Regions from separate parts of the Mesorhizobium sp. M0701 genome, predicted to be linked through region 1. Evidence: predicted binding sites of a transcription regulator. Region 1 holds the regulator's gene; the other holds the start of a gene.
What was found. Region 1 encodes LexA, which represses DNA repair genes until DNA is damaged. Its sites were predicted from a motif close to TGTTCNNNNTGTGTTCNG; they were not measured.
Positions count from the first base shown of each region.

Region 2: a site for LexA is predicted at 6,364-6,381, ahead of NKI24_RS11000 (ATP-dependent helicase). Genes of this name have one in related genera too.

Region 1 is NZ_JAMYPO010000005.1:122,596-134,460, forward strand. Features, by position in the region: gene lpxA (acyl-ACP--UDP-N-acetylglucosamine O-acyltransferase) at 1-542, shown strand, start outside; gene NKI24_RS07205 (LpxI family protein) at 549-1,451, shown strand; gene lpxB (lipid-A-disaccharide synthase) at 1,441-2,607, shown strand; gene gltA (citrate synthase) at 2,721-4,049, opposite strand; gene gltX (glutamate--tRNA ligase) at 4,229-5,650, opposite strand; gene NKI24_RS07225 (ComEC/Rec2 family competence protein) at 5,747-8,212, shown strand; gene lexA (transcriptional repressor LexA) at 8,206-8,940, opposite strand; gene kynU (kynureninase) at 9,388-10,635, shown strand; gene NKI24_RS07240 (hormone-sensitive lipase) at 10,734-11,564, shown strand; gene NKI24_RS07245 (molybdopterin molybdotransferase MoeA) at 11,572-11,865, opposite strand, start outside.
Region 2 is NZ_JAMYPO010000008.1:171,383-183,247, reverse strand. Features, by position in the region: gene NKI24_RS11020 (sugar phosphate isomerase/epimerase family protein) at 1-478, shown strand, start outside; gene NKI24_RS11015 (substrate-binding domain-containing protein) at 643-1,656, shown strand; gene NKI24_RS11010 (ATP-binding cassette domain-containing protein) at 1,743-2,540, shown strand; gene NKI24_RS11005 (ABC transporter permease) at 2,537-3,586, shown strand; gene NKI24_RS11000 (ATP-dependent helicase) at 3,599-6,322, opposite strand; gene NKI24_RS10995 (glucose/quinate/shikimate family membrane-bound PQQ-dependent dehydrogenase) at 6,575-8,887, shown strand; gene NKI24_RS10990 (hypothetical protein) at 8,898-9,329, opposite strand; gene NKI24_RS10985 (hypothetical protein) at 9,339-9,488, opposite strand; gene NKI24_RS10980 (dienelactone hydrolase family protein) at 9,764-10,663, shown strand; gene NKI24_RS10975 (EamA family transporter) at 10,664-11,572, opposite strand; gene NKI24_RS10970 (Lrp/AsnC family transcriptional regulator) at 11,663-11,865, shown strand, end outside.

The sequences.
Region 1 (11,865 bases):
ATGTCGGCACCGATTCCAGCCGCGGCGAGACGACGATCGGCGACAACGGCAATTTCCTTGCCTATGCCCATATTGCCCATGACTGCGTGGTCGGCAAGAACGCCACCTTCGCCAATCAAGCGACGTTAGGCGGGCATTGCGAAGTCGGTGACAATGTCTACATCGGCGGCCTTACCGCGGTTCATCAGTTTGTCCGCATCGGCGATAACGCCTTTCTCGGCGGTTGCTCGGCGATCGTCGGCGACGTCATTCCTTACGCCATCGCCGTTGGCAACCGTGCCAGCCTTCGCGGCCTCAACATCATTGGCCTGAAGCGCGCCGGCCTGCCGCGTTCGGAGATCCACTTGCTGCGCAAAGCCTACAAGACGATCTTCGATCGCTCCCGGACTGTCGGCGAAAACATCGAATTCGCCAAGGCGGAATTCGCCTCGTCACCGACTGCCATGAAGATCGTCGACTTCATCGCCGGTCGCGGCAAGCGGCACTACGCCGTGCCGTCGCTCAAGGGTAGCGACGGCGACGATACCGATGATGAAGACTGAGGGCAGATGACGAAAATTGAGGCTGCCGGAAAGGGCCTTGATCTCGCGCCAGATGCCAAGGTCGGCATCATCGCCGGCGGCGGCAGTCTCCCGGTCGAAATTGCCCGAGCGCTCGCCCGGCAAGGCAAATTGCCCTTCGTCGTGATGGCGGCCGGCGAGGTCGATCGCATAGCCGATTTCGAGCCCTATGAGCAGGCAACCTTGAGGCTGGAAGACGTCGGCTCGCTGCTGCCGATCCTTAAGCGGCATCACGTTACGCATCTCGTAACCGCGGGTCATATCACGCGACGCCCCAGGCTGAGCGCCATGCGCCTCAATTTGGGCCTGCTCGCGTGGCTACCCAGCCTCTTCGTCGGTGTAACGCGGGGGGACGATACGGTGCTGAAACTGTTCGTGCGCAGGATCGAGCGCAGCGGCATCAAGGTCGTCGGCGCTCACGAGATCGTGCCGGAGCTGGTCGCCGCCGAAGGCCTGCTGACCAAGGCGGCGCCACGCAAATCCGACTGGCGCGACATCGAGGCGGCGCACGCGGCGGCAAAAGCCATCGGCGCGCTGGATATCGGCCAAGCGGCTGTTGCGGTCGGCGGCCGCGCCATTGCGTTGGAAGGCGTCGAAGGCACCGACGGGCTGCTCGAGCGGACAAGGGAGTTGCGCGGGCACGGCAGGCTGGCCGGCGGGAGCCGCGGTGTTCTGGTCAAATGCGCCAAGCCCGGTCAGGAACTGCGTGCCGATCTGCCCTCCATCGGCCCGCTGACCGTCGAGGCGGCGCATGCCGCCGGACTGGCCGGCATTGCCGTCGAAGCCGGTCGCTCGCTAGTGCTCGAAGGTCCCGCCACCATCGGACGTGCCAATGCGCTCGGCCTGTTCGTAATCGGCCTGCCTGCTGCGGAGCCGGCGCATGGCGAATGAGCGGCCGTTGAAGATAGCCGTCGTCGCCGGCGAGGAGTCCGGCGACCTGCTTGGCGCCGACCTTGTGCAGGCGCTCAAGCGCATGACCGGGCGCGAAGTTCGGCTTGTCGGCATCGGCGGCCGCCATTTGCAGGCGCTCGGCCTGGCGCCATTGTTCGACGGCAGCGAGATCGCACTGATGGGGCTTAGCGCCATCCTGCACGACCTGCCGCGCCTGATGCGGCGGATCGGCCAGACGGCAAACGCGATTGGCGGTGATAAGCCCGATTGCCTTATCACCATCGACAGTCCGGATTTCTCGCTGCGCGTCGCCAAGAAGGTGCGTGCCGCCGATCCGACTATCCCGATCGTCCACTATGTCTGCCCGAGCGTGTGGGCTTGGCGGCCGGGCAGGGCGGCAGCGATGAAGCCATATGTCGATCACATTCTTTGCATCCTGCCGTTCGAGGTGAAGGAACTCGCTCGCCTGGGCGGGCCGCCCGGCACCTATGTGGGGCATCGCCTTGCACACGATCCGGGCATAATCAGTGCCGCCAGGGCGCAGGCGCAGCCGCGTGACCTGTCCGCAGATCACGTCAAAACGTTGCTTGTACTGCCTGGTTCGCGTCGTGGTGAGGTGCGACGCATGGTCGGGCCGTTCGGCGAGACGGTGTCGATCCTGCGGGCGCGCGGGCACCGCTTGCGCCTGCTGTTGCCGACGGTGCCGCACGTCGCCGATCTGGTCAGGACCTCGGTCGCGAGCTGGGACGAGAAGCCGGAGATCATACTCGATGCCGAACGCAAATGGCAGGCCTTCGGCAAGGCCGATGCGGCGCTGATCGCATCGGGGACAGTATCGCTGGAACTGGCACTGGCGAGTGTGCCGATGATCTCCTGCTACCGGCTCGATCCGGTCATGCGCATGGCGCAGCCGCTGATCAAAGTATGGAGCGCAGCCTTGCCCAATCTCATTGCCGACCGGCCCGTTGTGCCGGAACACTACAATCAATATGTGCGGCCGCATTATCTGGCGCGGCAGTTGGAAGCGCTGTTCTCCGATACCGCCTACCGCACCTGGCAGAAGCACGGTTTTGCCGACATTGCCGGGCGTATGGCAACCGCCAAGCCGTCAGGCGAGATTGCCGCGGGTGTGGTGATGGGGATGGGGAGGAAGTGAGTGAATTGTGAATAGTGAATTGTGAATAGTGGTTTCTATGGACAGGGAGCGACGCTTCGCTACTCCCATTCACCATTCACCATTCACCATTCACCATTCACCATTCACCACCTTCACCGCTTCGCGATTGGCACGTAGTCCCGTTCCGGCGCGCCGGTATAGAGCTGGCGCGGGCGACCGATCTTCTGGTGCGGGTCCTCGATCATCTCCTTCCACTGCGCGATCCAGCCGACGGTGCGGGCGACCGCGAACAGCACGGTGAACATGGTGGTGGGAAAGCCCAGCGCCTTCAGCGTGATGCCGGAATAGAAATCGACGTTCGGATAGAGCTTCTTCTCGATGAAATAGGAATCGGTCAGTGCGATCCTTTCCAGCTCCATGGCGATGTCGAGCAGTGGATCGTCCTTGATGCCGAGCTCGCCCAGGACCTCGTGCGCGGTCTTCTGCATGATCTTGGCGCGCGGATCGTAATTCTTGTAAACGCGGTGGCCAAATCCCATCAATCGGAACGGATCGTTCTTATCCTTGGCGCGCGCAATGAATTCCGGGATGTGATCGACATGACCGATCTCGCCCAGCATGTTCAGGGCTGCCTCGTTGGCGCCGCCATGTGCGGGACCCCACAGGCAGGCGATGCCGGCAGCGATACAGGCAAAAGGATTGGCGCCCGACGAGCCGGCCAGGCGGACGGTCGAAGTCGAGGCGTTCTGTTCGTGATCGGCGTGCAGGATGAAGATGCGCTCCATCGCGCGGGCCAGCACCGGATTGATCTTGTATTCCTCGCAAGGCACGGCGAAGCACATATGCAGGAAATTGGCTGCGAAATTCAGCTCGTTCTTCGGGTAAATGAATGGCTGGCCGATGTGGTATTTATAGGCCATCGCCGCGATCGTCGGCATCTTGGCGATCAGCCGCATTGACGCGACCATGCGTTGATAGGGGTCCGAGATATCGGTGGAATCGTGATAGAAGGCCGACAGCGCGCCGACCACGCCGCACATCACCGCCATCGGATGCGCATCACGGCGGAAGCCGGTGAAAAAGCGCGACATCTGCTCATGCACCATGGTGTGGCGCGTCACCCGGTAGTCGAAATCGTCCTTCTGCGCCTTGGTCGGGAGTTCACCATAGAGCAAGAGATAGCAGACTTCGAGGAAGTCGCCGTGCTCGGCCAATTGGTCGATCGGGTAGCCGCGGTGCAAAAGAATGCCGGCATCGCCATCGATGAAGGTGATTTCCGATTCGCAGCTCGCCGTCGACGTAAAACCGGGATCGTAGGTAAAGACGCCGGCGGTGTTGTAGAGCGAACCGATGTCGATGACGTCAGGTCCTACCGAACCACTTCGTATCTTGAATTCATGGGTTTTGCCGCCGAGTTCCAGCTTGGCCGTCGATGCCTGGGTTTTGCCGCCAAATTCCATTTTTGTCGCAGGTTCGGTCATAGCAAACTCCTTTTTGTTTCCTCAGGCCGGCAAAGGCAAAATATCTGAACCCAACACGTCAAAAGCATCGGAATACGCACATTTGCGCCCGCAATTGAATCTGCGCGGCAGATTAGGCCAAGACCCAATGTTGCACTGCGAAACACACCTTTCAATGCCAATCTTCTTGGGCCAGTTTGCTAATCGATTTGATCAGCGATCCGCGCCAGGCTTTCCTCGCGGCCAAGCACGGCAAGCACATCAAAGACACCTGGCGAGGTACTTTTGCCGGTGAGCGCGGCGCGCAAAGGTTGGGCCACGGCGCCGAGTTTATGGCTGGCGGCCTGCGCATAGTCGCGGATCGCGGCTTCGGCTGAGGCGGCAGACCACTCCGAAACCGTGGCTAGTGCCGCATGAGCGCCCCGCAGGATCGCGCGCGCCTCACCGCTGAGCAGCGCCGCCGCCTTCTCGTCGACCGGCAGCGGCCGCTCGACGAAAAGGAATGCAGCCCCTTCAACAAGTTCGACCAGCGTCTTGGCGCGCTCCTTCAGGCCCGGCAAAGCGGCAAGCAGTTGCGCCCTGCGTCTGTCGTCGAGGCGCGCGGCGATTGCCGGGCCGCCTTCAAGATAGGGCAGAGTGGCGATGAAGATGTCGAGCAGCGCCGCGTCGTTCATCCGGCGCATATGCACGCCGTTAAGCGCCTCGAGCTTGGCGAAGTCGAAACGGGCGGCGCCCTTGTTGACGTCGCCAATGTCGAACCATGCAATCATGTCGGCGATCGACATGATCTCATCGTCGCCGTGGCTCCAGCCAAGCCTCGCAAGATAGTTGAGCAGCGCCTCCGGCAGGTAGCCCATGGCGCGATAGGCTTCGACGCCAAGCGCACCGTGCCGCTTCGACAGCTTGGCGCCGTCGGCACCGTGGATCAGCGGGATATGCGACATCGACGGCACCTTCCAGCCCATGGCCTGATAGATTACGGTCTGGCGTGCGGCGTTGGTCAAATGATCGTCGCCGCGGATGATGTGGGTGATGCCCATGTCGTGATCGTCGACGACGACGGCATGCATGTAGGTGGGATTGCCGTCCGAGCGCAGAATAATGAAATCGTCGAGATCCTTGTTGGGAAAGCGCACGTCGCCCTGGACGCGGTCATGCACCACCGTCTCGCCGTCTGTCGGCGCCTTGATGCGGATCGCCCCCTTGGCGCCGGGCGGCGCCTCCGACGGGTCGCGGTCGCGCCAGCGTCCATCATAGCGGGGAGGCAGCCCCTTGGCCCGTGCGCTCTCGCGCATTGCCTCTAGCTCGGCAGGCGTCGCATAACAATAATAGGCCTTGCCCATACGAACGAGCTCCTCGGCCACCTCGCGATGGCGCGGCGCACGCTCGAACTGCGACACCGGCTCGCCGTCCCATGTCAGGCCAAGCCAGGAAAGCCCGTCGAGAATGGCCGCGCTTGCCGCATCGGTGGAGCGCTCGCGGTCGGTGTCCTCGATGCGCAGCAGCATCGTGCCGCCTGTGTGCTTGGCATACAGCCAGTTGAACAGCGCCGTCCGCGCGCCGCCGATGTGCAGGTAGCCGGTGGGCGAGGGGGCAAAACGGGTGACGACCTTATCGGGCATGGAACTCTCAGGCGGGCGAAGGAAGTGGGTTTGCGGACTTTCGCGCGTTGCGCGTTCATGTAGCATAGGAGGTCGAGGGCGCAAGGGGCAGACCCGATGGCTGTGCGAGGCCGTGGTACGGGCGAGGGCGAGGACGTTGGCAGCGGCGTCAGCGAACGCTTGCTGTTTGCCGCTCGCCCGCCTGTCCTGCCGGCACCGGCATTGCTACCTGCTCCGCGCTTCGATGCTCCGTCGCTGCCGGCCAGCGACCGAGCAGCGGTTCTCGTGCCCGCGGGCGAGCCCATCGTACGCCTGCCCAGGCGTTTCCGCCTCCCGTCACCGTCCCGTATCCGCAACAGCGTAACCACGGCAGCCGACCTGGAACTTGACCGCGGCATTGCCTTCCTGCTGGTGCCGGTGTTCCTCGCATGCGGGGTGGTCGTATATTTCGGGCTGTCGGTGGAGCCGGCCTTTCCACAGCCGATCGCAATCGCGCTCCTCGCGGCCCTTTGTGCCGTCGTCTCGCGGTCATGGCCCAGGACGCGCCTGTGCTTCATGGTGGCGCTGCTCTGCGCGCTTGGCGTACTTGCCGCCAAGTTCGAGACATGGCGTGTCGGAATGCATATGCTCGGCTCCGAAATCTCGACGCGGCTGACGGGTCGCGTCGTATCGTACGAGCCCATGGCAAGCGGCCGCATCAGGCTGACAATCGATGTGATCTCAACGGCCAGGCCGACACTGCGCTACATGCCGGAACGGGTCCGCGTTTCGGCGATGAAGATACCGGCTGAGCTGACCGCCGGTTCCGAGATCACCGGCTATGTGCGGCTGCTGCCGCCGACCGGCCCGGTGCGGCCCGACAGCTATGATTTCTCCTTCGACAGCTATTTCGCCGGTATCGGCGGCAGCGGCTTTTTTCTCGGCAATCCGAAAATCGTGTCGTCGGGCAGCATGCCGCTTGGCGCGCAGCTTTCTTCCGCGATCGAAGACGCGCGCGAATCCATCGCCGACCATATCCGCAGCCGCATCGGCGGTGCCGAGGGCGAGATTGCTGCTGCGCTGATCGTCGGCGTGCGCGCCGGCATTCCCGAGGAGATCAACGAAGCGATGCGGCGCACCGGCATCTACCACATCATCTCCATCTCGGGGCTGCATATGGCGTTGGTCGCCGGCACCATCATGGCGCTGCTGCGGGGTGCCTTTGCGCTGTTTCCCGATTTCTCATCGCGACGGCCGGTCAAGAAATATGCCGCGGCCGCCGCGCTTTTTTCGATTGCGGCCTACCTCGTCTTTTCCGGCATTGTCGTGGCGGCCGAACGCAGCTTCATCATGCTGGCGGTGATGCTTATCGCCGTGCTGTTCGACCGGGCCGCGCTCACCATGCGCAACCTGGCGATCTCGGCCATCGCGGTCATCCTGGTGTCGCCGCACGAGGTGGTCGGTCCGAGTTTCCAGATGTCCTTCGCCGCGACGGCGGCCCTTGTCGGCGCCTATGCAGGCTGGTCCGATTACCGCGCCGGCAGGGCCACCATGCCGCCGCCGCGGCTGTCGCCGCTACGCTTTGCCACTCGAAAGGTCCTGCTGGGCATGTGCGGTCTGGCGATGACCTCGATCATTGCAGGGAGCGCCACGGCGCTTTTCGCCATATGGCATTTCCAGCGCGTGGCGCCGCTCAGCCTGTTCGCCAATCTGGCCATCATGCCCATCGTGTCACTGGTCGTCATGCCCTTCGCCGTTCTCAGCGCGCTGGCGATGCCGTTCGGTGCGGATGGCCCTTTTCTCTATGTCATGGGCAAGGGGCTGACGGCGATGATCGCCCTGTCCGGGTGGATCTCGGAGCGCTCGCCGATCGATGCGGTCGGGCTGATTTCGCTGAGATCCGTCCTTCTGGTGACGATCGCCCTCGTCATTGCCAGCATGGCGACGACGTGGTTGCGGCTGGCGGCACTTCCTTTTGCGCTCGCCGGCTTGCTGACGACAACGCAGACACGCATACCCGACGTATTGGTCTCGGAGGACGCACGGCTGGTCGCGCTGCCGATCGGCAGCGGTGAACTCGCGGTCAACCGGGCACGCCCGAATGAGTTCACCATCGACAACTGGAAACGCGCGCTCACATCAGAGGCTATCGTCGCGCCGGAAACACCTGGAAAGAACGACCCGCAATTCGACATTGCCGATCCGGCCGACCTACCGCCGGGCATGCCGTTCATTTGCACGGACGGCCTCTGCCTTGCCAGGCATCCATCCGGCGCGATCATCGCGCAAGCCAAGGACCGCGATACTGCGCGGCCAGCCTGCGCCTTTGCCAGCTTGATCGTCATCGACGACGCCACCGCCCATAACCCCTGCTACTACGACCGGCTGGTCCTCGTCGTCACCAAACGGCAACTGGCGCGCGCGGGAAGTGCCGCCGTCTATTTCGATCCACAAGCGGCAACACGCGCCGAGATCCGCTTCGCCGTCGAAAAATCATACCGGCCCTGGCACGTGCAGCGGAAATTTTCACGCGCGGCACGGGGCCTGCCGCCATACCGCCGGGCCGACAACCCCAAAGCCGGCGCCAAGGGCGGAGCTCAGTAGCGGCGGATCAGTCCGACGAGCTTGCCCTGCACCTTGACCCTGTCTGGTCCGAAGATGCGCGTCTCGTAGGCCGGATTGGCGGCTTCCAGGGCGATCGAGGCGCCCTTGCGGCGGAACCGCTTCAGCGTCGCTTCCTCCTCGTCGACCAGTGCCACCACGATCTCACCGGGGCTCGCCGTATCGGCATTGCGGATGATCACCGTGTCGCCGTCGAAAATGCCGGCCTCGATCATCGAATCGCCTTTGACCTCAAGCGCATAATGCTCGCCGCCCATGATCATATCCGGCGGCACCGAAATCGAATGCGTCTGGTGCTGGATGGCGTCGATCGGCACACCGGCAGCGATGCGGCCCATCACCGGGATCGAAACGGCGGCGACGACATCGTCGTCATTTCCGGCTGCGGGCACGCGCGACGATGTCGGCTTGCCTTGCCGAGGGGCGCCTTGCCCAAGACTGCCCTGGATGACACTCGGCGAGAACTTGCGTGCCGCATTGAGGCCGGGGGCGATCGAGTCAGGCAGGCGTAGCACCTCCAGCGCACGGGCCCGGTTGGGCAAACGGCGAATGAAGCCGCGCTCCTCCAGCGCCGTAATCAGCCGGTGGATTCCGGATTTGGAAGCCAGGTCGAGCGCTTCCTTCATCTCGTCGAATGAAGGCGGGATACCGCTTTCCTTCAACCTTTCGTGGATGAACATAAGCAGTTCGTGTTGTTTGCGTGTCAGCATAGCGACCCCCAACAGAATCAGAAAAACAAACCCAGAACAAACACTATCTGTTCCAGTTGTGTTCCGCAACTGTTTAAAGTTTAATGAATGCGTTAAGGCTCGGGAAACAAACGACGTCCCCTACCGGCGTACCGCATTTTCACCGCCGCGAGCCTCATCGCCTTGATTCTGCTTTCGTTTGCGCCCTTCTGGCCTCCTAGAAGGCGGCACTGGCATCGGCCGTCGGTCGGCAAAAGGCACGGAATTGAACCCGTATCGACTGTGCGGTTTGGTCAATGCACCGTGAACGAAACGAACTCAAAACGCCAACCTCGGGTTAAGTCCCGGTTTCCACCGCCTGGTCAGGCTGCTTCTCGCCGGTGGAGCCTTGCTGCGCGCAACCAAGTAATGGAAGAACAGTCGATGCGTGTCCGGCGTTGCGTTGGATCTTGGGGGAGCAGACAAATCATGACAGGAATTCCCGATCTCGTGGCCATAAAGGCGATGGATGCCGCGGATCCGCTGCGCGCGATGCGCGACCGCTTTGTGTTGCCGCAAGGAGTGATCTATCTCGACGGCAATTCGCTAGGAGCTGCTTCACGTGCCGCTTTCGATGAACTGCACAAGGCCGCGACCGAAGAATGGTCGCATGATCTCATCCGCGCATGGAACACGGCCGGCTGGTTCAACATGCCGCTTGAACTTGGCGACCAGCTCGGGCGCCTGATCGGGGCCGCGGCCGGCCAGACAGTGGTCTGCGACACGACATCGGTCAATATCTACAAGCTGCTGCACGCCGCCATGGCCATGCGACCGGAGCGGCAGGTCATCGTCGCCGAGGGCGATAGTTTTCCGACGGACCTCTACATGGCCGAGGGTGTGGTTTCGACGCGAAAAGATACGCTGCTGCGCCTCTCGGGAGTCGACGCGCCGACCATCGAAGAGCTGATCGACGAACGCACCGCTGTGGTGCTGGTCAACCACGTCAACTATAAGTCGGGCGAACTGCGCGACATGCCGGCGCTGACGCGCAGGGCTCAGGAAGCCGGGGCGATGATCGTCTGGGATCTCTGCCACACCGCCGGCGCGATGCCAGTCGAACTCGACAAGGCAAACGCCGATTTTGCCGTTGGCTGCACCTACAAATATCTGAATGGCGGCCCGGGCGCGCCTGCCTTCATCTATGCGGCTGAGCGGCATCTTTCCGACATCCAGCAGCCGCTCACCGGCTGGTGGGGCCATGCACGGCCCTTCGCCTTCGAGCCAGGCTATGCGGCCGGCACCGGCATCCGCCGGTTTCTGTGCGGCACGCAGCCGGTCCTGTCGATGCGCACGCTGAAGGGCGCGCTCGACATCTGGAACGATGTCGACATGACGGCGGTGCGCAAGAAGAGCATCGCGCTGGCGGATCTGTTCATCGAGCTTGTCGAGGCAAAGTGCGGCACTTACGGGCTCACGCTCGAAAGCACGCGCGATGGGGAAAAACGCGGCAGCCAGATTTCATTCATGCATGAGCATGGCTACCAGGTCATGCGCGCGCTGATCGAACGTGGCGTGATCGGCGATTTTCGCGCGCCATCGACCATGCGCTTCGGCTTCACCCCGCTCTATGTCGGCTATGCCGATGTCTGGCAGGCCGTCAAAGTGCTTGAGGACATCCTGCACACCGGTGCGTGGAAGGATGCGCGCTTCGCCATCAAAGCAGCTGTCACTTGAGATTGATGCGAGAGCTGGAATCGTGAGGCTGGCGACGACGCGCCGCGCGATGCTTACGGCTACGCTGCAGGGCCATATGCCAGGGAGGAGGGCGCAGGGTGTTCGAACGTCACATTGCCGATTGGGACAACGCCTATGCCAACGGCGCCAACATAGCCGGCAGCGATCGCTGGCCGGCGGCCTGGATCGAGCCCGCGCGGGTTTTCCGCGACGTGCTTTCGACCGAGGGCAGGGCGCGGCTCGACATGGCCTATGGCGACAATCCACGCAACCGGCTCGATCTTTTCCTGCCGGCCATCAAGCCTAAGGGACTCGTGGTGTTCGTTCATGGCGGCTACTGGATGGAATTCGACAAGAATTTCTGGTCGCATCTTGCCGCTGGCCCTGTTGATCGCGGCTATGCGGTGGCGATGCCGTCCTACACGCTCTGTCCGCAGATACGCATTGGCGGCATCGTCAAGGAGGTCGGCGCGGCGATCGGCAAGGCGGCGGCGACGGTTGCAGGGCCGCTGATGCTGACCGGGCACTCGGCCGGCGGCCATCTTGTTAGCCGGATGGTTACGGCGACGACGCCGCTGGCGACCGAAGTGGTCCGGCGCGTTCGTCATGTGGTGTCGATCTCGGGGGTGCACGATTTGCGCCCGATCATGCGCACCGGCATGAACGAGACGCTGGCGATCGATGAGGCCGAGGCGCAGGCCGAAAGTCCGGTGCTGCTGCGCCCGATGGACAAGGCCCGCCTGACCTGCTGGGCCGGCGGCGGCGAGCGCGCCGAATTCCTGCGTCAGAGCGCGTTGCTGGCCAACATCTGGATCGGCCTGGGTTCCGCGACCAGCTCGGTGGTCGAACCTGACCGGCATCATTTCAACATCATCGACGGTTTGGCCGATCCAGACCATCCGCTGACCCGGACCTTGATTTCGGAGTGAGGCAGGTTCAGCGTAGCATCAGCACGTCGCAGGGGGAGCCCGCCGCCGCGGCAGGCGCGAACGGCGCGCGAACGATCAGCCCGTTGGCATCGGCCAGCATTTTCAGCATCGAGGAGTCCTGGATGCCGAACGGCGTCGCCACGGGCGTACCGGCGTCATCTATGACAACAGCCCGCACATAATCTTGCCTGAGATCATTGGCCGGCATGGCGGCACCGAGCCGTGCCCGACGTATATCCTGCTGAAAGGCGCGGCCGCCGAGCCGCGCCAGCAGCGGCTTCAGGAAGAGCTGAGTGCAGAC
Region 2 (11,865 bases), on a different contig from region 1:
CTTCGAGAACTGCGCCATGGACGGCAATTGGGCCAGCGGCGACTGGAACATCGCCCATAATCCGGACGCCTGGGAGCTGATGTTCAACGAATTGCCAAACGACAATCTCGGCCTGGAGTGGGAGCCCTGTCACCAGTTGGTCTATCTGATCGACCCGATCCCGCAGATCCGCAAATGGGCGCCGCGCATCTTCCACGTCCATGGCAAGGACGCGACGGTGCGCTGGGACGTGATCCGCGAACATGGCGTGTTCGGCCGCCTGCCGTTCGTTCAGATGCGCACGCCGGGTTTCGGCGACAGCGACTGGGCGCGGGTGATCAGTGAGCTGCGGCTGGCCGGCTACAAAGGTGCCATCGACATCGAGGGCTGGCACGACCCGGTCTATCGCGGCGATCTCGAGATCACCGGCCAGGCGCGTGCGCTGGATTATCTCCAACAATGCCGGGGAGGCGCGAGCTACCTGCCGAACCCGGTGTGAGGCTAATGCATGTCGCGCAAAAGTGCCCAGCGGTTTTGCGATAACGACATGCATAAAACAGGACAAGCCGGCGGGAGGTGCCGGCCAGCGAAAGATTGCGGCGCAATGCCGAAGCGATCGTCAAAACCCCTCGGCTAGCGAGGGAACAAAGGGAGGATAAGTGCATGAGCATTACGATGAGAAGGACAGTTCTGCGCTCGACCGTCGCGGCGGCCGCGATGGCGCTCGCCGCCGCACTCTCGACCTTGCCGGCGCAGGCGCTCGATGCCCAGTGGTGCAAGGATGTCCATATCCGTTTCTTCGTCGGCGGCGCCGAGGGCGATGCCTTCGGCACAATCGTCTATAATGGCGCGAAGCAGGCCGCGGCCGATCTCGGGCCGAAGGTCGACTACATCTTTTCCCAGTGGGATGTCGAGAAGATGGTGCAGCAATTGCGCGAGGCTGTCGCGGTCAAGCCCCAAGGCATCGCCATGATGGGCCACCCCGGCGACGCCGCGATCATGCCGCTGGCCGAACAGGCACACAAGGACGGCATCAAGATGATGTACCAGAACGTGCCGGTGCCGACGGTCACGGCGGCGTTCGGTGGCGGCTATGTCGGCGCCCAGCAGGAGCAGCAGGGCCGCGCGCTCGGCGCCGAGGCGGTCAAGCTGGCCGGGCTCAAGGCCGGCGACAAGGCAATCATGATCGGCCCGTTCGAGAACGAGAGCCGCGGCGCGCGAGAACGCGGCACTGTCGCTGCCCTCAAGGAAGCGGGTGTCGAGGTCATACAGCTCTCCTCGCCGCCGAGCGGCGAATGGGCTTCCGACCCAAATCTGGCCCTTCCGGTGATCACCGCGGCACTGCTCAACAATCCCGACGTCAAGGCGGTTGGCTATCCCGGCGGCCAGATGCTGGGCAATGTGCCCACCTATATGCAGGCGGCGGGCAGGAAGCCGGGCGATATCTTCAACTTCGGCTTCGACACCAGCCCGCAGATCGTCGAGGGCTTCAAGGGCGGCTGGGTGCAGCTGACGGCCGACCAGCAGCCGTTCCTGCAAGGCTATCTGCCGATCCTCAGCCTCTGCCAGCAGGTTGTGCTGGGTCTCGCACCGATGAATGTCGACACTGGTGCCGGCTTCGTCACGCCGCAGAATTACGAGATCGTCGCCGAGCTCGCCAAGCAGGCGCTGCGCTGACCTCCCAAGCCGTCGGCCGGGATCGAGCCCGGCCGGCGGGACCGCCGGCGAAAAGGCCGGCACGCGACAATCAAGCGAGGATCGCCATGGCGGAACGCATCATCGAACTGCGCGACATCACCAAGTCCTACGGCCAGGTCTATGCGCTGGGCGGGGTCAATCTCAGCGTCGATCGCGGCGAGGTGGTCGGCCTGATCGGCGACAATGGCGCCGGCAAGTCGACGCTGATCAAGATCCTGTCCGGCGTGGTCAAACCGACCAGCGGCGAGATTCTCGTCCGCGGCAAGCCGGTGACCGGATGGAGCCCTGCGCGCTCGCGCGACGCCGGCATCGAAACGGTGTTCCAGGACCGGGCGCTCGCCGTGCAGCAGACGATTGTACGCAATATCTTCATGGGCCGCGAACTCACCGGCTGGCTTGGCTGGCTGAAGGTCAACAAGGAGATCGCGGAGGCGAGCCGGCTGATGCGCGAGATCGGCTTCACCTCGAAAGTGTTCACGCCACAGTCGATCGTCGGCCAGCTCTCGGGCGGCGAACGGCAGGGCGTGGCGATCGCGCGGGCCATCTATAAGAAGGCGGAGCTGATAGTCCTCGACGAACCGACGACCGCGCTATCGCTGACCGAGACCGCCAAGGTCTTCCACTTCGTGCGCCAGGTGCGGGCGAGCGGTCGCTCGATCCTGTTCATCGGCCACAACATCCACCACGTCTTCGATATCGCCGATCGCTTCGTGGTGCTGGACCGCGGCAAGGTCGCGCTCAGCGCCGACCGCAGCGAGGTCAAATCGGCCGAGGACCTGATCAATTTCATGGAAGACGTCGCCCACCCCAGCGGATTGCCGGTGTTACACGACGCGGGCGATGCGGAGAGGGCGGCACGATGAGCAAGACCATGGAACCCGATCTGCAGAGCCCCCTCGGCGGCACGCATAATGAGGCCGCCGGGAAAGAGTGGAGACACCCGTCCGACAACTGGCTGCGCGGGTTCATCCTCGACAACCGCGCCGCGCTCGGCACGCTTGCCGTGTTCATCGTCATGATGGCGGTGTTCATGATCGCCAACCCGATTGTGTTCACCACCTGGTATCTCTACAGCTCCGTACTCACCACGCTGCCGGTGGCGCTGTTCGTGGTGGTGCCGCTGGTCTTCGTCGTCACCTGCGGCGAGATCGACCTGTCGTTTCCGGCGACGATGGGCTTTGCCTCCTGGGTGTTTGCGCTGGTCGTGCAGGCTGGCTACGACCCGTTCCTCGGCATCGCCGCCGCAATCGTCACCGGCATGCTGCTCGGCTTCCTGGTCGGCTCGCTGGTCGTCTATGGCGGGCTGTCGTCGCTGATCGCCACGCTCGGCATGAATTTCCTGCTGCGCGGCCTGATCCAGATCATCAACGAGGGCAGGTCGACGGCGCTGACCGGCCTTGCCGACAGCTGGGCCTACAAGATCTTCTCCAGCCAGCTTTACGGCATTCCGGTGCAGATCTTCTGGGCCATCGGCTTCGTCGTGCTGTCGGCGCTGCTTTACAACCGCCATCGCTTCGGTGCCCAGGTCAAGGTGGTCGGCGACAATCCAGACAGCGCCCAGCAGATGGGTATCGACGTCAAGCGCGTGCGCGTAAAAGTGTTCGTCTTCGTCGGCATCGGCGCGGCAATCGCCGGCACCTTCTCGGTGATGATCAACTTCACCTGGTGGCCGACGGCGGGCGACGGATACCTGCTGCCGGTGCTGGCATCGGTGTTCGTCGGCGGCACCCCGACCTGGGGCGGCATCGGCACTGTCGTCGGCGGCGCGATCGGCGCGGTCACGGTCTCCTTCATCCAGACCGGCGTCGTCGCGGCAGGCCTGAGCGGCTTCTACGTCCAGTTCTTCAACGGCCTGATCATCATCCTGTCGCTGCTCGGCCACAAGTGGAACCAGGCGCGGTATCGCTAGCGCCCGGCGGCCTCACACCCCGGTGACAAACCCGTCCAGTACGCGTTTCTGGCCGGCTTTGTCGAAGTCGATGGTCAGCTTGTTGCCTTCGATGGCCGAGATGTTGCCGTTGCCGAATTTCTGGTGGAAGACGCGGTCGCCGACGCTGAAGGGGGACGGCGTGTCGGCGACGGATTTGGCGACCAGTTCGCCGTCGATGGTGCGCCCCTTGACCGAGGTACGGCCGGCGCCGTAGCCGGAGTCGGTTTCGCCATAGCCGATGCGCTCGACCTGGTGACCGGAGCGCGTGCCCCAATTGCGGTCGGTCGCCTCGGTGCGGTTGGCCTGAGCGCGCTGCCAGCCCGGCGTCGCATAGGTGCTGGAGAAAGCGCCGGATTTCTCGGCGCCGTTATTGCCGCCAATGTTGTCGAAGCGCGATGCCCCATAAGGGTTCTGCCTGCCTGCACCTTGGCCTCCACGACCGGAGGCGAACGAGCCGCCGCCATAGGCATTGCCGTAGCCGCCGTAGGAGTTGCCGCTCTCGGAAACTTCGACATGGGCTTCCGGCAGCTCGTCGATGAAGCGTGACGAGATGGTCGATTGCCAGAGGCCGTGGATGCGGCGGTTGGAGACGAACCAGATGTGCAGGTTCTTCTTGGCGCGGGTCAGCCCGACGTAGGCGAGGCGGCGTTCCTCCTCCAGCCCTGAGCGGCCGCCCTCGTCGAGGGAACGCTGGTGCGGGAACAGCCCTTCTTCCCAGCCGGGCAGGAACACGGTTTCGAATTCGAGGCCCTTGGCCGAATGCAGCGTCATGATGTTGACCGCGTCGAGCTCGGCATTCTGCTCGGCGTCCATGACGAGTGCTACATGTTCGAGGAAGGAGCGCAGCGATTCATACTCCTCCATGGAGCGGATCAGTTCCTTCAGGTTTTCCAACCGTCCCGGTGCTTCGACCGAGCGGTCGTTCTTCCACATATCGGTGTAGCCGCTCTCCTCAAGAATGGTCTCGGCGAGCTCGGTGTGCGGGGTGGTTTCCAGCGCCTTCTGCCAGCGCTCGAAATTGGCCGCGACCTCGCGCAGCGCGGCGCGCGGCTTCGGCTTCAGCTCGTCGCTTTCGGCAAGTTTTGCCGCCGCCTCCAGCATCGGGATGCGCAGCGCGCGTGCGGTGTCGTGGATCTGGCGGATGGTGGCCTCGCCAAGGCCGCGCTTCGGCACGTTGACGATGCGCTCGAAGGCGAGGTCGTCGGCGCCTTGCGCGACGACGCGAAAGAAAGCCAGCGCATCGCGAATCTCGAGCCGCTCATAGAAGCGCGGGCCGCCGATGACGCGGTAATTGAGGCCGAGCGTGACGAAGCGATCCTCGAATTCGCGCATCTGGAAGGAGGCGCGGACGAGAATCGCCATGTCGTTGAGATTGTGCTTCTGGCGCTGGTAGGCCTCGATCGTCTCGCCGACGGCGCGGGCCTCCTCCTCGGAATCCCAGGCGGCGTGGACATGCACCTTCTCGTCGTCCTCGGCGATCTTTTCGGTGAACAACGTCTTGCCGAAGCGGCCCTCATTGTGGGCGATGAGATGCGAGGCGGTGCCGAGGATGTGCGCGGTCGAGCGGTAGTTGCGCTCCAGCCTGATGATGGTGGCGCCGGGGAAATCCTTGTCGAAGCGCAGGATGTTGTCGACCTCGGCGCCGCGCCAGCCATAGATCGACTGGTCGTCGTCGCCGACGCAGCAGATATTTACGGTGGACAGGCGCGGGCTTCCCTCCCCCTTGAGGGGAGGGTGGCCGGGCAAAGCGCGGTCGGGTGGGGTCCGTGCGGCAGTGCTCGACCTACCGGCGGCAGTGCTCGACGCTCTAGCGGTGCCTTCTGCGGCAACCCCCTCCGCCCGCTTCGCGGGCACCTCCCCCTCAAGGGGGGAGGATTGCGGCCGCTGCGCCAAGAGCCGCAGCCACATGTACTGGGCGGTGTTGGTGTCCTGATATTCGTCGACGAGGATGTAGCGGAAGCGCTTGTGGTATTCCTTCAGCACGTCCGGATTGGCGCGGAAGATGCGGATCGGATGGCACAGGAGATCGCCGAAGTCGCAAGCGTTCAGCGTTTTCAGCCGCTCCTGATAGGCCTTGTAGAGCTCGCGGCCCTTGCCGTTGGCGAAGGCACGGGCATCGCCCTCGGGGATGTCGGCGGGACCGAGGCCCTTGTTCTTCCAGCCGTCGATCATCTGGGCGAACTGCTTGGCCGGCCAGCGCTTGTCGTCCAGCCCTTCGGCCTGGATAAGCTGCTTGATCAGGCGCACCACGTCGTCCGTGTCGAGAATGGTGAAGTCGGATTTGAGCCCGGCCAGCTCGGCATGTCTGCGCAGCAGCTTCACTCCAATCGAGTGGAAGGTGCCGAGCCACGGCATGCCCTCGACATTGCCTTCGCCGATCAACAGGCCGATGCGCTGCTTCATCTCGCGCGCCGCCTTGTTGGTGAAGGTGACGGCGAGGATCTGCGACGGGAAAGCCTTGCCGGTGGCAAGGATGTGGGCGATGCGGGTGGTCAGGACGCGCGTCTTGCCGGTGCCGGCGCCGGCCAACACCAGAACCGGGCCTTCAGTGGTCTCAACCGCCAGCCGCTGCTCGGGGTTCAACCCCTTGAGATAGTCGGGCGCATTGTTGTGGCCGCTGCGGGCAGCCATGGCGCGCGCGGCAATGCCCGACGGGGCCGCGGGCCGCGCGTTCGGTTCGTCAAAAAAGGGCATGTCTTCCGAAAAGCCGGACATATCCCCCCGAATGTAGTGATTCGGCAGCGAAAGGCCAGAAGTGTCTCCGTTTTGTTCTCTGTCCAGTCGGTAGACTCACAATCTGAATGGGTCCGCTAACCAAAACGCCGGGCTTGCTGAGGGTCGGCACCGTAAAACGCCGAGCTTGCTTGACAGGGGAAGCGGGCCGGAGAAAGTTGCGTGGGGGCAGGAGCGCAATGCCGGGTTGCCCATGGACGCGTCGCGGAGCGCACCAGTCGAAGGAGCACCGTCTTGGCTGTGGTCATTACCTCCCTGATCCTTTTCCTCATCGGCCTGGCGGTTGGCGGCGGCGGCATCTGGCTCGTGACGCTGGGCGGCAGCTGGTACTACGTCATCGTCGGTCTAGCTTTCCTTGTCGCGGCCTGGCTGCTCTACAGGCGCAGATCCACGGCGCTGTGGCTCTACGCGGCGATCGTGCTCGGCACGCTCGCCTGGGCGGTCTGGGAGATTGGCTTCGACTGGTGGGAGCTCGGCCCGCGCGGCGGCATCATCGTGCTTGTCGCGCTATGGCTGTTGACGCCATGGGCGCGGCGCGGGCTTACCGGTCCCGACGGACGCGCGCCGCTTATCCTCGCCGTGCTGGCATCGCTTGCCGTCGCCGGCTATTCGATGACGACCGATCCAAAGGATATTGCGGGTGAACTCAACACCGACAAGGTGACGCCGACGGCCGATCTTGGCGGCAACGTGCCGGCTGGCGAATGGCACTATTACGGTCGCACGCAATATGGCCAGCGCTATTCGCCGCTCGACCAGATCACCGCTGAAAACGTTGCCAATCTGCAGCCGGCCTGGACCTACCGCACCGGCGACGTGAAAGGGCCCGACGACATCGGCGAGACGACCTATCAGGTGACGCCGCTAAAAATCGCCGACACGCTCTACATCTGCACGCCGCATAATTTCGCCATCGCCATCGATGCCGCGAGCGGCAAGGAGAAATGGCGGTTCGATCCGCAGGTCAAGCTCAACAAGGACCGCCAGCACCAGACCTGCCGCGGCGTGTCCTATTATGCCGATGCCAAGGTCGCCGCCGGCCAGCCCTGTGCCACACGCATCTACCTGCCGACATCCGACGCCCGGCTGATCGCGCTCGATGCGGCGAATGGCCAGGTCTGCCCGACTTTCGCCGAAGGCGGCACGCTGAACCTGCTCGCCAACATGCCATATCCGAAGCCGGGCTATTATTATTCGACCTCGGCGCCGCTGATCGTCGCCAACAAGATCATCGTCGGCGGCGCGGTCAACGACAATTATTCGACGCAGGAGCCGTCCGGGGTCATCCGTGCCTACGATGCCGACACCGGCGCGCTGTTGTGGAATTGGGATTCCGGCAATCCGGACCAGACGACGCCGCTGCCGCCGGGCCAGACCTACACCAACAACTCGCCCAACATGTGGTCGACGGCAAGCGCCGACGAGAAGCTCGGCCTGCTTTATGTGCCGCTCGGCAACAAGACGCCGGACCAGCTCGGCGCCGGGCGCAGCGCCAATGACGAGAAATTCTCCTCGTCGATCACCGCGCTCGATCTCAACAGCGGACAATTGCGCTGGGTGCGGCAGACCGTGCACCACGATCTCTGGGACATGGACGTGCCGGCGCAGCCGACGCTGGTCGACATCACCACGGAAAGTGGCGTGGTGCCGGCGCTGGTCGGGCCGACCAAGCAGGGCGACCTCTATGTGCTCGACCGGCGCAGCGGCGAGCCGATCGTTCCGGTCAAGGAAGTGCCGGCGCCGGGCGGCGCGATCGAAGGCGACCATACCTCGCCGACGCAGCCGGTCTCAGACCTGAGCTTCAGTCCGAAACCGCTGACCGGCGCCGACATGTGGGGCATCACCATGTTCGACCAGCTGGCCTGCCGGATCGAGCTCCGGAAGTTGCGCTATGAGGGCCGCTATACGCCGCCGTCGCTGCAGGGCTCGCTGATCTACCCCGGCAATTTCGGCACCTTCAACTGGGGCGGCGTGGCAGTCGATCCGGTCCGGCAGGTGATGTTCGGCATGCCGACATACCTGGCCTTCATCTCCAAGCTGGTGCCGCGCGCCGACGTGCCGCCGCCCGGTGACACCAAGGGCAGCGAACAAGGCCTGAATCGCAATGACGGTGCGCCTTACGCAGTGATATTGAAGCCGTTCCTGTCGCCGCTCGGCATTCCCTGCCAGGCGCCGCCCTGGGGCTATGTGGCGGGCGCCGACCTTCGGACCGGCAAGATCGTCTACAAGCATCGCAACGGCACCGTTTACGATATGACGCCATTGCCGCTGCCGTTCAAGGTCGGCGTGCCCGGCATTGGCGGGCCGATGATCACTGCCGGCGGCGTCGCCTTCCTCGGTGCGGCGGTCGACGACTATGTGCGCGCCTATGACCTGACGACCGGCAAACAGCTCTGGCAGGCGCGGCTGCCGGCGGGCGGGCAGTCGACACCGATGACCTACACGGTAGCCGACGGACGCCAGTTGGTCGTCATCGTTGCCGGCGGCCACGGCTCGGTCGGTACCAAGCCGGGCGACTATGTGATGGCCTATACGCTGCCGAAATAGAGAAGTTCCTTCAGAGCCCGAGATGCCCTTTCAGGTCGGGTACCGATGCAAGTACCTCACTGGTCAGCTGCGGGCCGGCGGCTGTCTCGGCCTGCTGGACCAGCATCGTGCCGGCCTGGCTGATCTGTGCGAGCGTGAGGCCTGATGCCTTGAGTATGGCGACGCCGTTGATCAGCGCGCCGGTCTTTTCGCCGAGAGCGCCGCCGAGCGCGCCCTCCAGCGAGGACAGGAGGCCACCACCGGAAGCCGCGCCGGGAGCCATGACATCATATTGCTTGGCCAGGGCGTCGGCTCCCGGGATTTTGGCAAAGAAGCTGGACAGAGTCGTGCCTTCCGCCTCGTGTTCGAGCACCGAGAAAATCGTGCCGGCGACCTTTTCCGTCAAAGCCTGGTTGAGACCGGATTTCTGGGAGACGGTGTTGATGATGTCCTGAACGTCCATGACCTTTCCTCAGGCTTTGGTGTTTGCGGGCGGGTGCCGGTTGGCGCGGATCTTGATCAACGATCGTTTGAAGGCGGTGAAGGCAGTGAACCGCAGCGCCAGCAAAGCCAAAGCGGCGAGGGCGAACCCACTTGCCAGAAGCGGGGAGGGAAAGGTCATGGGCGTGTTCCTTCGTCGTCAATCAGGCATTCTTTTCCCGCCAAATGGCCATTGTCGTTCGCCAAATGGCCCGAGTGAGGCATAGCCCGGTAACTTCTTTTTACATCGTGGTGCGTGCATTTAGCATTGCCACAAAGGACCAAAATTTAACGACAGTGGGGCTAGCGGCATCACGGCCCTCGCGCAGGGACTTATGGCAGCCTCACTCAGCCGTGACTGGACCAGGCAAGCTTCGGCTCTATGTTGCCGCGGGGGGCGCCGACGAGGAGCGCGCCATGACAACACCTGCCGAACCCACTGCCGCCGAGCCTGTCATTACCCAGGCGATGATCGACGCCTATGACGAATACACGCATCTGACGCTCGACCGGCGGCGCTTCATGGAGCAATTGACCAGGCTTGCCGGATCGGGTGCGGCAGCTGCCGCGATCGCGCCGCTGCTGGCGGCGAACTCGGCCCAGGCGGCAATCGTGGCGGAAGACGATCCGCGGGTGAAAGGCGAGGACATCAGCTATCCCGGCAGCGCCGGCGAGATGAAGGGCTATCTGGTCAAGCCGGCGGACCAGACCGGCAAGCTTGGCACCGTCATCGTGGTGCACGAGAACAGAGGTCTCAACCCGCATATTCGCGATGTGGCGCGGCGCGTTGCGCTGGAAGGGTTCGTGGCGCTTGCGCCGGACTTCATGACACCGCTCGGCGGCACGCCGGACGATGAAAACAGGGCACGTGACCTGTTTTCCCAGCTCGATCCAGCACAGGTCGCCGCCAATGCCGTGGCAACGGTCGCCTACCTCAAAGGCTACAAGGACGGCAACGGCAAAGTCGGCGCCGTCGGCTTCTGCTGGGGCGGCGGCACGGTGAACATGCTGGCCGTCAACGCGCCGGACCTCGCCGCCGCCGTCGCCTATTACGGCATGCAGCCAAAGGCCGAGGACGTGCCGAAGATCAAGGCCGCGCTCATGCTGCATTATGCCGGGCTCGACACCCGCACCAATGCCGGTATCGATGCCTTCAAGAAGGCACTCGACGCGGCTCATGTCGAATACTCGGTCTATGTCTATGAAGGCGCCAACCATGCCTTCAATAACGACACGTCGGCGGCCCGCTATGACAAGAAGGCGGCCGACCTCGCCTGGGGCCGGACGATCGCTTTCCTCAAGGAGAAGCTGGCCTGATCAGGTGGGCGCCGGCGCCGGTTTGTGAAGGGCGACGCCGGCCACCACCAGCGCGATGCCGATGCAGTCGGTGAGGCTCGGCACCTGCCGCAGCACAATGACGCCGATCAACGTCGCGGTGACCGGCAGCAAAGACAGCATCAGCGCGAAGCTGGAGCGCGGTAGCCGCGACATGGCAAGCTGGTCGCAAATATAGGGAATGACCGACGAGCAGATGCCGACGCCGACCCCCGCAAGCAGCAGCGGCGGCGCCGAGAAAGCCGGCAGAGCATCGGCGAAACCGATCGGCAGAACGACGAGAAGGGCGACCGCCATGGCGGCACCCAGCCCGGCGATGCCATCGCCGGCGCCGCCGCGCGCGACGCGGTGGCCGAGCACGATGTAGCTAACGAACAGCGTGCCGTTGAGGAAGGCCCAGAACAGGCCGACGGGATCGCTCGACCATTTGACGTCGATCAGCAACAGGGTGCCGGCGACAGCGATTGCGAGGGCGGCGAGATTGCGCGGGCTTCTGAGGCCAACAAGCGCAACGCCGATGGTGCCGACGAATTCGATCGCCGCCACCAGCGAGATCGGCAGCCGGTCGAGCGCCAGGTAAAACGAGCAATTCATCACCCCAAGGCAGACGCCGAAAGCCACAAGCAACAACCGCGTCGAGCGATCGGCGCGGGCGAAGACCGCCCATGGCCGGGTCAATGGGGCAAAGACGAGTGCCGCGGTGGCGATGCGCAGCCAAGCCATGCCCAGCACGCCGACATGCGGGAACAGCAGCACCGCGAAGGCCGGTCCGAGATAGTGGAACACGGCGCTGACGCCGAACCAGAGATGCGGCGGGACCGCGTTTGCCAAGGCAAAGGCGGGGCCGGCGAGTGCCGGACTTGCTGCTGGGGCTTGCGTCCGATCTTGCATGGGATCAGTATCGCAGGCGATTTTTGCCATTGATATGGATGATGGCCGGGCGTTGCGGCCATTTCCTTTCTGAAAGCAAGGAGTATTCCGCTGAAACGCCTTCGAAATGAAAATAGCGATCTGGATCCGGCGGACCTGAAAATCCTGCGCCTGCTGGAAAAGGACGCGCGCACCAGCACCGCCGAACTGGCGCGGTCGGTCGGCCTGTCGGCGCCGAGCGTTGCCGAGCGCATCAAGCGGCTGCAGGAAAGCGGTGTGATCGAGGCCTATACGGTGCGTATCAATCCGGCCGC